One region of the Stenotrophomonas sp. 10N36 genome, then DNA from elsewhere that is predicted to be linked to it. Evidence: predicted binding sites of a transcription regulator. Region 1 holds the regulator's gene; the other holds the start of a gene.

Region 1 (5,989 bases):
CACTGGAACCCGGACTCGCTGAGCGACTGCACCAAAGCCTGGCCGAATGTGTCAGCAAGCAGGAAGCGAAGAATGAGCCGGCGGTCGTGCTGGTACCCGGCCCGGTGCGTGCCGCGCTGGCACGGCTGGTGCGCCACAGCGTCCCCTCGCTGTCGGTGCTGGCCTACAGCGAGGTACCCGAGGACAAACGACTGAAGCTGGTCGGCACGATCAGCTGACGTCGGAACCCCGACGGACATGTGCCAGAAAACAGACACACCCCCATTTCGATATCAACGCAGCAGGACATAAAGGGAAACCCGGACCGTGCAGACCACCGACAACCAGCGCTTCCCTTCCACCACCCCGCCGCCCCAGTCCCGGTACCACAGCATGAAAATCAAACGCTTCGTCGCTCCCGATATGCGCTCGGCCATGAACCTGGTGCGCAAGGAACATGGTCCTGATGCGGTGATCCTGTCGAACCGGCGGATCGAGGAAGGCGTCGAGATCGTGGCCGCGGCGAATTACGACGAAGGTGCCGTGCAGCGTGCGCTTGAAGCAGCGCGCAAGGACGTGGCCCCGGCCCCGGCGCCGCGACCGCGCAATGCCGCCGATGCGGTGATCGCCGCGGTGACCCGTCGCAAGCCGACGGTGGTCGCCGCCGAACCGGTGGCCGCCACCACCTCTGCGGTGGCCGCGCTGGCACGTGCCGCAGTGGGTGCCACCGGCCGTACCCTGGACACCGCCAACGAGATCGTGCCGCCGCCGGGCAGCAGCGGCTTCGCAGCCACCCTGGCCCGCGCCGCCACCGCCCCGGCGGCCGGCGTGAGCGCGCTGCCGGAACAGATCTTCGCCCCGTTCAACGTCGAGCAGGCGGCCGCCGCGTCGCCGGCACCGGTACAGGCCGAGCCGGCTGCCGCCGAACCTGCCGTCGCCACCGTCGCCCCGCCGATCAACCGCGCCCGCTTCATCATCGACCCGCCGCTGGACGACGAGCCGCACTTCCAGATGCACGTGCCCGTTGCCGCCGTGGCGATGCCGCCGCTGCCGGTCAGCGTCACCGTGCCGCCGGCCCTGCCGGTCGCCGAGGCCGTCGCCGCCGCCGTGCCGCAGGCGCTGGTCGCCGTCGCCGAAACGCGCGTCGAAAACCCGGCGCCGGTGGCCGTCACGGAACCGGCGCAGGCCCAGCCGCAGCCCGCCGCCGAACTGGTGGTCGTGCAGCGCGATGACGAAGAGATCCGCCAGCTGCGCCATGAAGTGGCCGGCATGCGCCACGTCATCGAGCGCGAAATGCATCGCTTCACCGACGAGCGCCTGCGCGGGTCGCCGGTGCGCGCCGCCGCGCTGGACCTGATGGACGAATACGGCTTCGACGCCGGCATCAGCCGCGACGTGGCCATGCAGATCCCGCTGGACACCGAAGCCCACCGTGGCCGCGGGCTGATGCTGGGCCTGCTGTCGCGCAAGCTGCCGATCGCCCCGGTTGACCCGCTGGAGTCCGGCGGCGTGATCGCCCTGGTCGGCCCGACCGGCGCCGGCAAGACCACCACCATCGCCAAGCTGGCCTCGCGCTTCGCCGAGAAGCATGCCGCCCGCGACGTGGCCCTGGTCACCACCGATACCGGCCGCATCGGCGCCCGCGAGCAGCTGTACGGCTTCGGCCGCCAGCTCGGCATCGCGGTGCACGAAGCCAACAGCGGCAGCGACCTGAACCAGCTCCTTGAGCGCCTGCAGGACTACAAGCTGGTGCTGATCGACACCGCCGGGCTGGGCCCGCGCGACCGTGCCCTGGCCGCCCAGCTGCAGTGGCTGCGCGCCGCCGAGCAGATCCGCACCCTGCTGGTGCTGCCGGCCAACACCAGTTTTGGCGACATGGACGAGGTGGTCCGCCGCTTCAGTGCCGCCAACCCGCAGGGCGTGGTGCTGAGCAAGCTGGATGAAACCGGCCGCTTCGGCACCGCCCTGTCGGTGGCCGTGGACCACCGCCTGCCGATCACCTGGGTCACCGATGGCCAGGACGTTCCCGAAGACCTGCACCGGGCCAGTGCCGCCAATCTTGTACTTCGCCTTGAAGATTTGCGCCGCGCGGCCGATATGCCCTGCAACCCGGAGTTGAACCATGCCGTCGCGTGAGTACGCCAAGCTGACCAAGACCTTCCCGTTGTCTGCCACCCGCAGCCAGCCGCTGGGCCCTGTGCGCACCATCGCCGTCACCGGCGGCAAGGGCGGCGTGGGCAAAACCAACGTGTCGGCCAACCTGGCCGTGGCGCTCGCCGACATGGGCAAGCGCACGCTGCTGCTGGACGCCGACCTGGGCCTGGCCAACATCGATGTGATCCTGGGCCTGCAGCCCAAGCTGACCCTGGCCGACCTGGTCGCCGGGCGCTGCACCCTGGATGAAGTGATCATGGAAGGCCCCGGTGGCGTGCTGGTGGTCCCGGCCGCATCGGGTCGCCGGCACATGGCCGAACTGCAGCCGGCCGAACACGTGGGCCTGGTCAACGTGTTCTCCGAACTGGAGCGCGAGCTGGACTTCATGGTGGTGGACACCGCCGCCGGCATCACCGACGGCGTGCTGACCTTCTGCCAGGCCGCCCAGGACACCGTGGTGGTGGTCTGCGACGAGCCGGCCTCGATCACCGACGCCTACGCGCTGATCAAGGTGCTCTCGCGCGAGCGCGGCGTGGACCGCATCCAGGTGGTGGCCAACATGGTGCGCGACCCCAACGAGGGCCGCGTGCTGTACGAAAAGCTGACCCGGGTCTGTGAGAAGTTCCTGGCCGATGTGTCGCTGAACTACCTCGGCTGCGTGCCGCAGGATGACTGGCTGCGCCTGTCGGTGCAGCGCCAGCAGCCGGTGGTCAAGGCCTACCCGTCCAGCCCGGCCGCCCAGGCGATCACCGAAATCGCCCGCCGCACCGCCCGCTGGCAGGCCCCGACCGAGCCGCGTGGTGGGGTCGAATTCTTCCTGGAACGCATCCTCAAGCAACGCGGGGTGACCGCATGAAAGGCGCCGCACAATACAAAGAGGTGCAACGCACCGCCGCCAACGAATGCATTGCCCAGCATTCGGACCTGGTGCGCCGCATCGCCCACCACCTGGCCGCGCGCCTGCCAGCCAGCGTGGAAGTGGATGACCTGATCCAGGCCGGCATGATGGGCCTGATCGAAGCCTCGCGCAGCTACGACGCCGACCAGGGCGCCTCGTTCGAAACCTACGCCTCGATCCGCATCCGCGGTTCGATGATCGACGAGATCCGCCGGGGCGACTGGGTGCCACGTTCGGTGCACCGCCGCGCCCGCGACGCGGCGTCCACCATCCGCCGCCTGGAGCAGAGCACCGGCCGTGCCGCCAGCGCCACTGAAGTGGCCGCCGCCATGGACATGCCGCTGCCGGACTACCTGCGCCTGATGGAAGACGCCGCACGTGGCCAGGTGCTGAGCCTGGAATCGCGGATCGAGGACCAGGGCGAACTGGACACCGTGGCCCAGGGCGGCCCGACCCCGCAGCAGGTGCTGGAGCGTGGCGAGTTCGGCCGCGAACTGGGCAATGCGATCGGCCTGCTGCCCGAACGCGAACAGCTGGTGCTGTCGCTGTACTACGAGCAGGAACTGAACCTGAAAGAGATCGGCGCCGTGCTGGGCGTCAGCGAGTCACGCGTGTGCCAGATCCACGGCCAGGCCGTGCTGCGCCTGCGGGGCCGATTGAAGATCTTCGAGGCGGCCGACGCCGGCCTCGCGAACACTTGATACCGAGGAAAGTGCTTTGAACAAGAACATGCGTATCCTGATCGTCGACGATTTCTCGACCATGCGTCGTATCGTCAAGAACCTGCTGGGCGATCTGGGCTTCACCAATACGGCCGAAGCCGAGGACGGGCATGCCGCGCTGTCGCTGCTGCAGAGCCAGCCGTTCGATTTCGTGGTCACCGACTGGAACATGCCGGTGATGACCGGCATCGACCTGCTCAAGGCGATCCGCGCCGACGCCAAGCTGAAGACCCTGCCGGTGCTGATGGTGACCGCCGAAGCCAAGCGCGAACAGATCATCGAAGCGGCCCAGTGCGGCGTCAACGGCTACATCATCAAGCCGTTCACCGCGCAGACCCTGGAAGAAAAGCTCGGCAAGATCTTCGAACGCCTGGCAGCGAGCGCCTGATGGAAACCCTTCGCGACAAATCCGCGCTGGTGCAGCGCCTGCAGGACGCCCTGGCTGCGCTGGAAAGCGGCGATGAAGCCGGCTGGCGCCGGGAAATCGACGCGCTGGCCGCCTTGCGCACCCAGCCGATGATGGCCGGCCTGAACCGGCTCGCCCGCGAACTTGGCCAGGCCCTGGGCGAACTGCCCAGCCTGCCCAGCGAAGCCGGCGAGCTGGACGATGCCTGCGCGCGCCTGGACCACGTGGTGACCATGACCGAACAGGCCACCCACCGCACCCTGGACCTGGCCGAGGAATGCCGGGCGCTGACCGAACAGCTGCGTGCCAACGGCCTCACCGCCGACCAGGACCAGCAGCTGGACCGGATCCGCCACAACCTCACCGAGATCGCCCTCACCCAGAGCTACCAGGATCTCACCGGGCAGATCATCCGCCGCGTGGTGGGGATCGTGCGTCGCGTGCATGAAGGGTTTGGCGCCCTCGGCCTGCCGCCGCAGGACGACACCGCGCACAAGCGTGACAACGGCCTGGCCGGCCCGGCCGTGAGTGGCCTGGACCGTCACCAGGTTTCACAGGTGGATGCTGACGACCTGCTTTCGGATTTGGGGCTGTAACACCATGAGCGCTGTTCCAGACGATATTGCCGCCGATTTCATCCTCGAGGCCCAGGAAATCCTGGACCGCCTTGGCGAACAGCTGGTGTCGCTGGAGCAGTCGCCCCAGGACAGTGACCAGCTCAACGCGGTGTTCCGCGGCTTCCACACGCTCAAGGGCGGTGCCGGCTTCCTCGGCATCCAGGCCATGGTCGAGTTGTGCCATGCCGCCGAAGAAACCCTGGGCATGGCCCGGTCCGGCAAGGCCACCCTGCAGGCCCACCACTTCGACGCCGCCCAGCAATCGCTGGATTACCTGCAGTCGATGCTGGATTCGGTCTCGGCCGGTACCGAGCCGGGCTACGCGCCGCCGGAGCTGATCGCACAGTTCGACGTCAACGGCCCGGCCACCCCGGCCGCTGCCGCGGCGCCGACCACCGGCGAACTCATCAGCGAAGACGAGTTCGAGGCACTGCTCGACACCCTGCATGGCGGCGCTGCCCCGGCAGCGGTGGCCAGGAAGGCCGACGACGGCCTGATCGGCGAAGACGAATTTGAAGCCTTGCTCGACCAGCTGCACGGCGGCGCCGTGCCCGGCGCCAAGCCCGCGGTCGCGGCCGCCCCGCCGCCGCGCGCACCGGCCGCACCGCCGGCCAAGCCGGCCGCCAACAAGCCGGTGGCCGAGGCCGAGCACACCGTGCGCGTGGACACCAAGCGCCTGGACGCCATCGTCAACCTGATCGGCGAACTGGTGCTGTCACGCAACCGCCTCAAGACCCTGCGTGCGCGCCTGCACGACGAAGAACTCGACCGCGCCGTCTCCACCCTGGACATCGCCACCGCGCGCCTGCAGTCGGCGGTGATGCGCACCCGCATGCAGCCGGTGGGCAAGGTGTTCTCGCGCTTCCCCAAGGTGGCACGCGACGTGGCGCGCAACCTGAAGAAGGAAGTGGAACTGGAGCTGGTCGGCGCTGAAACCGAGCTCGACCGCAACCTGGTCGAGGCCCTGGCCGACCCGCTGGTGCACCTGGTGCGCAACGCCATCGACCACGGCGTGGAAACCCCCGACCTGCGTGAAGCCCAGGGCAAGCCGCGCAGCGGCCACGTGCGGCTGTCGGCGCAGCAGGAAGGCGACTACGTCAGCATTGAAGTGCAGGACGACGGCGCCGGCATCGATCCCGAACGGCTGCGCCAGAAGGCGCGCGAGAAGGGCCTGATCGATCCGGAAGCGGCCGCCCGCCTGACCAGCGAGGAA
Region 2 (5,989 bases), on a different contig from region 1:
CCGCGTCGAACTTGCCCAGCACGCCCGCGAACGCGACAAGCTCGACGCCCAGCGCCAGCGCAGCCGCGCCCTGGTACTGCCGGCGCTCGGCGCGACCCAGGAAGCCGGGCTGCAGCGCCGCCTGGACGCGCTGGGTGGGCTGAGCCTGGAAACGCTGGAAGCGCACATGCGCGAGATCAGCAAGGGCATCAACGAAAGCCTCGCCGCCTCGCAGCACGACGTCCACCGTGTCGAGACGCAGCTGGTGGCCTGTTTCCGGCGCTTCGCCCAGGCATGGCCGGAGGAATCCGGCGACTTCACCGCGTCGGTCGCCTCGGCCGAGGATTTCCTGGCCCGCCTGCAGCGCCTGGAACGCGATGGCCTGCCGCAGCACGAAGAGCGCTTCTTCGACCTGCTGCAGAACCAGAGCAAGAACAACCTGCTGGCCCTGCAGCGGCACAGCGCCGAAGCCCGCAAGTCGATCGGCCAGCGCCTGGACGAGGTCAATGCCTCGCTGGAGCAGGTGCCGTTCAACCGCGGCACCCTGCTCACCATCGAGCTCAGCGACCGGCGACTGCCGGAGGTCCTGGAGTTCCACCAGCAGCTGCGCGAAGTGCTGTCGCACCACCAGACCGAAGAGCGCGAGGTGGCCGAGGCACAGTTCGCCGTGTTGCGCGAACTGGTCAAGCGGCTGGGCTCGCAGGAGGGCGAGGACCGCCGCTGGCGCGAGAACGTGCTCGACGTGCGTCTGCATGTGGAGTTCATCGGCGTCGAGCTGGATGCGGCCACCCGCCAGCAGGTGGAGATCTACCGCAGTGGCGCCGGCAAGTCCGGTGGCCAGCGGCAGAAGCTGGCCACCACCTGCCTGGCCGCGGCACTGCGCTACCAGCTGGGCGGCGCCGAAAGCCAGCTGCCCAGCTATGCCGCCGTGGTGCTGGACGAAGCGTTCGACAAGGCCGACAACGAGTTCACCGCGCTGGCGATGAACATCTTCGAGAACTTCGGCTTCCAGATGGTGGTCGCCACGCCGTTGAAGTCGGTGATGACGCTCGAGCCGTTCATCGGCGGCGCCTGCTTCGTCGAAATCAGCGGCCGCCACGACTCCGGCGTACTGCTGATCGAGTACGACGAAGAGGCCAAGCGCCTGAAGCTGCCCGAACGCAGCCGCCAGCAGGACGCCTGAACGCACCCCGGTAGAGCCGACCGTTGGTCGGCTGCGCGCACCCCTGGTAGAGCCGACCGTTGGTCGGCTGCTCCCGGATCACCACCGCACCAACACCAGCGGGGCAGAGCCCCGCTCTACGGGAACCCCTCAACGCGACGACGCGTCACCCGCCGAACGTATCCCACCCCATCCGCGCGATCAGCACCACCACCAACCCCACGAACAGCTTGCGGATGAACGGCGTGCCGCCACGCAGCGCCAGCCGCGTGCCCACAACCGAGCCGATGATGTTGGCTGCGGCCATCGGCAGGGCGAACAGCCACAGAATGTTGCCGGTCGGCACGAAGAACGAGATCGCCGCCACGTTGGTGGCCAGGTTCACCACCTTCGACGCCGCCGAGGCGCGCAGGAAGTCCAGCCCGAAGAAGCGGACGAACAGGAAGATCAGGAAACTGCCGGTGCCCGGGCCGAAGAAGCCGTCGTAGAAGCCGATCACCGCCCCGATCGCCAGCGCCGTGCCCAGCTCCTTGCGGCCGATCTCGCGCGGCCGGTGCAGGGCGCCGAAGTCCTTCTTCCACAACGTGTAGCCCAGCATCGCCACCAGCAGCACCAGCACCAGCGGGCGCACCGCGTCCTTGGGCAACAGGCTCACCGCCGTGGCCCCGGCGAAGGAAAACACGAACGCCGTGCCCGCCGCGAACAGCACCGGCCGCCACGGGAAGCGCACATTGCGCGCATAACGCCACGCGGCCGCACCGGTCCCGAACATCGAACTGAACTTGTTGGTGCCAAACAGCATCGCCGGCGTGTGCTGCGGCAGCACCGTGAACAGACCCGGCAACTGCACCAGCCCACCGCCACCGACCGCAGCATCGACCAGACCGGCGATGAAGGCGATCGCCACCAACCACAACAGCTCAGGGGGAACCAGCTCGAGCACGGCAGCAACTTCGCGACACAAGGCGCGCAAGCATACGCCCGCACCCCCCCACCGGGTAGAGCCGACCGTTGGTCGGCTGCCGTCCACGACCGCACGCACGTACCGACCAACGGTCGGCACCTACGCCGCACCCACCTCACCCCACCGGGTAGAGCCGACCGTTGGTCGGCTGCCGTCCACCGCCGCACGCACGTACCGACCAACGGTCGGCACCCACGGCGCATCCACCTCACCCCACCCGGTAGAGCCGACCGTTGGTCGGCTGCCGTCCGCCACCGCACGCACGTACCGACCAACGGTCAGTATCTACGGCGCACGCCCCTCACCCCACCGGGTAGAGCCGACCGTTGGTCGGCTGCCGTCCGCCAACCGCGCGCACGCACCCACCAACGGTCAGTACCCACGACGCATCCACCTCACCCCACCCGGTAGAGCCGACCGTTGGTCGGCTGCCATCCGCTACCGCACGCACGCACCGACCAACGGTCGGCACCCACGGCGCATCCAACACCCACGGCGTACCCACCCAAACGCGCGACAATACCGCCATGACCACACCCGATCCCTGTCCCTGCGGCCGCCCGCTGGCCTACACCGCCTGCTGTGGCGTCTACCACGCAGGCGCCGCCGCACCCGATGCCGAAGCCCTGATGCGTTCGCGCTACAGCGCCTACGTAAAGCAGCTGCCGGACTACCTGCTGGCCAGCTGGCATCCGTCCACGCGCCCGGAAGACCTGTCGCTGGACGAAGCGCCCGCCCAGCGCACCCGCTGGCTGGGCCTCACAATCCACACGCACACCAGCACCGACCCGGACCACGCCCAGGTCAAGTTCACCGCCCGCTACAAGGTGGGCGGCGGCAGTGCGGTCAAAATGCTGGAACACAGCCGCTTCGTCCGCGAAGACGGCCGCTGGTTCTACCTCGACGCGCTGCCCTGAGCCGCCTCGCGGCTGCGCACCGCCACCGGCCGTTGCTGGCCGTGCGCGCGCACGCAGTTGCGCCCGGCATCCTTGGCGGCGTACAGCGCCTGGTCGGCGGCCTTCAGCACCGCCTGCGGGCTGTCGCCCACCCGGCTGTCAGCCATGCCGATGCTCACCGTCACCTGCACCACCGTGCCGGCGCCGCCGCGGCCACGCTGCAAGCGTCCGACCGCATCGTCGCGGACCCGCGCGGCGCGGTCGCGCAGCTGCAGGCGCGTACCTTCCACGGCGGCCCGGACCGCCTCCACCGCCTCCACGCACGCCGGGGCAGGGCGGTCCAGGAACACCAGCGCGAACTCTTCGCCACCGTAGCGGAACGCCCGCCCGCCACCGCCCACGCCAGCCAGTCGCGCGGCCACCAGCTTGAGCACGTCATCGCCGTTGTCGTGGCCATGGGTGTCGTTGAAGCGCTTGAAGTGGTCCACGTCCACCATCGCGATCGTGTAGGTGGCGCCCACCCGCTGCAGACACTCATTCAGGGCCCGCCGCCCAGGCAGGCCGGTGAGTTCATCGCGGTAGGCCATGTGGAACGACTCCTGCAGCATCGCCGACACCAGCAGCAGCAAGGCCGTGCTGGCCAACGCCGGTAGCAGGGCGGGCGACAGGAACACGCGCGGCAGCATCGCCCACACCACCAGCAGGGCCACCAGCATCGCCGTATGCAGCGGACGCGGCTGACGCAGCGCCTGCACCGCCAGCCCAAGCAGAGCCCCCACGAAGGCGACCGTCGGCACCTGGGCCAGGCGGCTCCAGCCGGTCGGCAACCAGGGCCAGTGATGGTTCGACAGCAGGTCATGCATGCCCTGCGGGCCCTGCGCCGCCAGCAGCGCGAAGATGCCCACGGCCACGCCACTGGCGATGCCGCGCAGCAGCAGGTCCTGGCGCATCCTGCCGCGCTCGGGCCACAGCCCGTGCAACGCAAACAGCAGCGGCAGCCACAGCGACACCGCATGGAACACCAGCGGCGTCAGCGCACTGACCGCGCCGGTATTGAGGAAGCTGCCCACCAGCCCGTGCAGCACGGCAAAGGCCAGCGCGATGGCCAGCAGCAGGCACACCGCACGCACGCGGTTGTAGACCAGGCCCAGGCCGGTGCCCAGGCAGGTCAGCACCAGCGGCAGGATGCGGTGCATCGCACTGCCCACCTCGTCGGCCGGCGTGGCCGACCACACCCCGATGCCCACCAGCAGGGCAGGCAACAGGAACAGGTAATGGCCGGGCTGGCGTAGCGGGTGACTGGGCAAGAACGGTTCCACGAAAGCAGGCCGGCGCGCCAGGGCTGCAGATGCAAACCGGGCCACGCAGGCGATGGTCTTCCCGGTAGCGGCCGCTGCGTATTCAACTTGAGCGTGTCACGCCACGTGAGCCTTCCCATGACGTCCCGCTCACCGGCGCTGGTCGATCCTGACCGCGATGAACACCGCCGTCGCCTCGCCAACGCCCGCCGCCACATCCCCTGCCGCTGCACTTGCGGCGCGTTACGCCAGCATCCGCGCGCGCAGTGTTGCGCTGGCGGCACCGCTGAGCGCCGAGGATGCGATGGTGCAGAGCATGCCCGATGCCAGCCCCAGTAAATGGCACCTGGCCCATACCACCTGGTTCTTCGAACGCTTCGTGCTGGCCAGCCAGCCCGGCCACGTCCCGTTCAATGCCGAGTGGCACTATCTCTTCAACAGCTACTACCAGAGCATCGGCCCGGCGCACGCGCGTCCGCAGCGGGGGTTGCTCTCGCGTCCCTCGCTGGAGCAGGTGCTGCATTACCGTGCGCGGGTCGATGCGCAGGTGATCGCCCTGCTGCAGGCGGACGCGCTCGCGCCGCAGGCCTGCCACCAGCTGCTCCTGGGCCTGCACCATGAGCAGCAACACCAGGAGCTGCTGCTCACCGACATCAAGCACGCGCTGTGGTGCAACCCGTTGCAGCCGGCGTACCGCGACGACCTCGTGCACGAGCAGGCCACCGCCACGCCGCTGCGTTGGCAGGACAGCCCCGAGCAGATCGTCGAGATCGGCGCGCCCGCCTGGCCCGCCCATGCCGCGTTCGCCTATGACAACGAATCGCCCGTGCATCGCGTCCTGGTCCCGGCTCATGCCCTGGCCAACCGCCCGGTCAGCAATGCCGAGTACCGGCAGTTCATCGCGGCCGGCGGCTATGCCGAGGTGGGCCTGTGGATGAGCGAGGGCTGGGCGCTGTGCCAGGCCGAAGGCTGGCAGCACCCGCTGTACTGGGATGACGCGCTGGAGCGCGAGTTCACCCTGGGCGGCTGGCGCCCGCTGGACCCGCATGCACCGGTCTGCCACCTCAGTTACTTTGAAGCTGACGCCTACGCCCGCTGGCAGGGCGCGCGGCTGCCCACCGAGTTCGAATGGGAAGCGGCCGCCGCCGGCGTCGCGCCCCACGGCCACTTCGCCGACGCCGACCACCTTCACCCGCGCGGCGCCCCTTCAGGCGACCACGCCCTCCTGCAGCTGTTCGGCGATGTCTGGGAATGGACCAGCAGCGCCTACGGTGCTTATCCGGGCTTTCGCCCCTTCGCCGGCAACCTCGGCGAATACAACGGTAAATTCATGAACGGCCAATGGATCCTGCGCGGCGGCAGCTGCGCCACTCCCGACGCGCACGTGCGCGCCAGCTACCGCAACTTCTTCGCGCCCTCGGCGCGCTGGCAGTTCTCCGGCGTGCGCCTGGCGCGGGACCCGGCATGAGCACCGTCACCGACGCGCTCGACGCGCTCACCGACCTGCAGCCCGATCGCGCCCGGATCACCGCCGATATCCTGCAGGGCCTGTCCACCCGGCCCCGGCAGCTGCCCTCCAAATACTTCTACGACGCCCGCGGCTCGGCGCTGTTCGAACAGATCACCCGCCAGCCCGAGTACTACCCCACGCGCACCGAACTGCAGCTGCTGCAGGACTGCGCCGCCGACA

What was found. Region 1 encodes FliA, which starts transcription of late flagellar genes. Its sites were predicted from a motif close to TAAAGTTTNNCNNNCNNNGGCCGATAA; they were not measured.
Region 2: AC1DCJ_RS16915 (GGDEF domain-containing protein) is a predicted target of FliA. The motif match lies at 4,385-4,411, and genes of this name have one in related genera.

The regions. Positions count from the first base shown of each region.
Region 1 covers NZ_JBFTIS010000025.1:26,161-32,149, forward strand. The annotation lists gene flhA (flagellar biosynthesis protein FlhA) at 1-218, shown strand, start outside; gene flhF (flagellar biosynthesis protein FlhF) at 373-2,115, shown strand; gene AC1DCJ_RS18625 (MinD/ParA family ATP-binding protein) at 2,102-2,989, shown strand; gene AC1DCJ_RS18630 (RNA polymerase sigma factor FliA) at 2,986-3,732, shown strand; gene cheY (chemotaxis response regulator CheY) at 3,749-4,141, shown strand; gene AC1DCJ_RS18640 (protein phosphatase CheZ) at 4,141-4,755, shown strand; gene AC1DCJ_RS18645 (chemotaxis protein CheA) at 4,760-5,989, shown strand, end outside.
Region 2 covers NZ_JBFTIS010000019.1:64,274-70,262, forward strand. The annotation lists gene AC1DCJ_RS16900 (ATP-binding protein) at 1-1,162, shown strand, start outside; gene AC1DCJ_RS16905 (sulfite exporter TauE/SafE family protein) at 1,308-2,084, opposite strand; gene AC1DCJ_RS16910 (YchJ family metal-binding protein) at 2,633-3,022, shown strand; gene AC1DCJ_RS16915 (GGDEF domain-containing protein) at 3,001-4,308, opposite strand; gene egtB (ergothioneine biosynthesis protein EgtB) at 4,478-5,767, shown strand; gene egtD (L-histidine N(alpha)-methyltransferase) at 5,764-5,989, shown strand, end outside.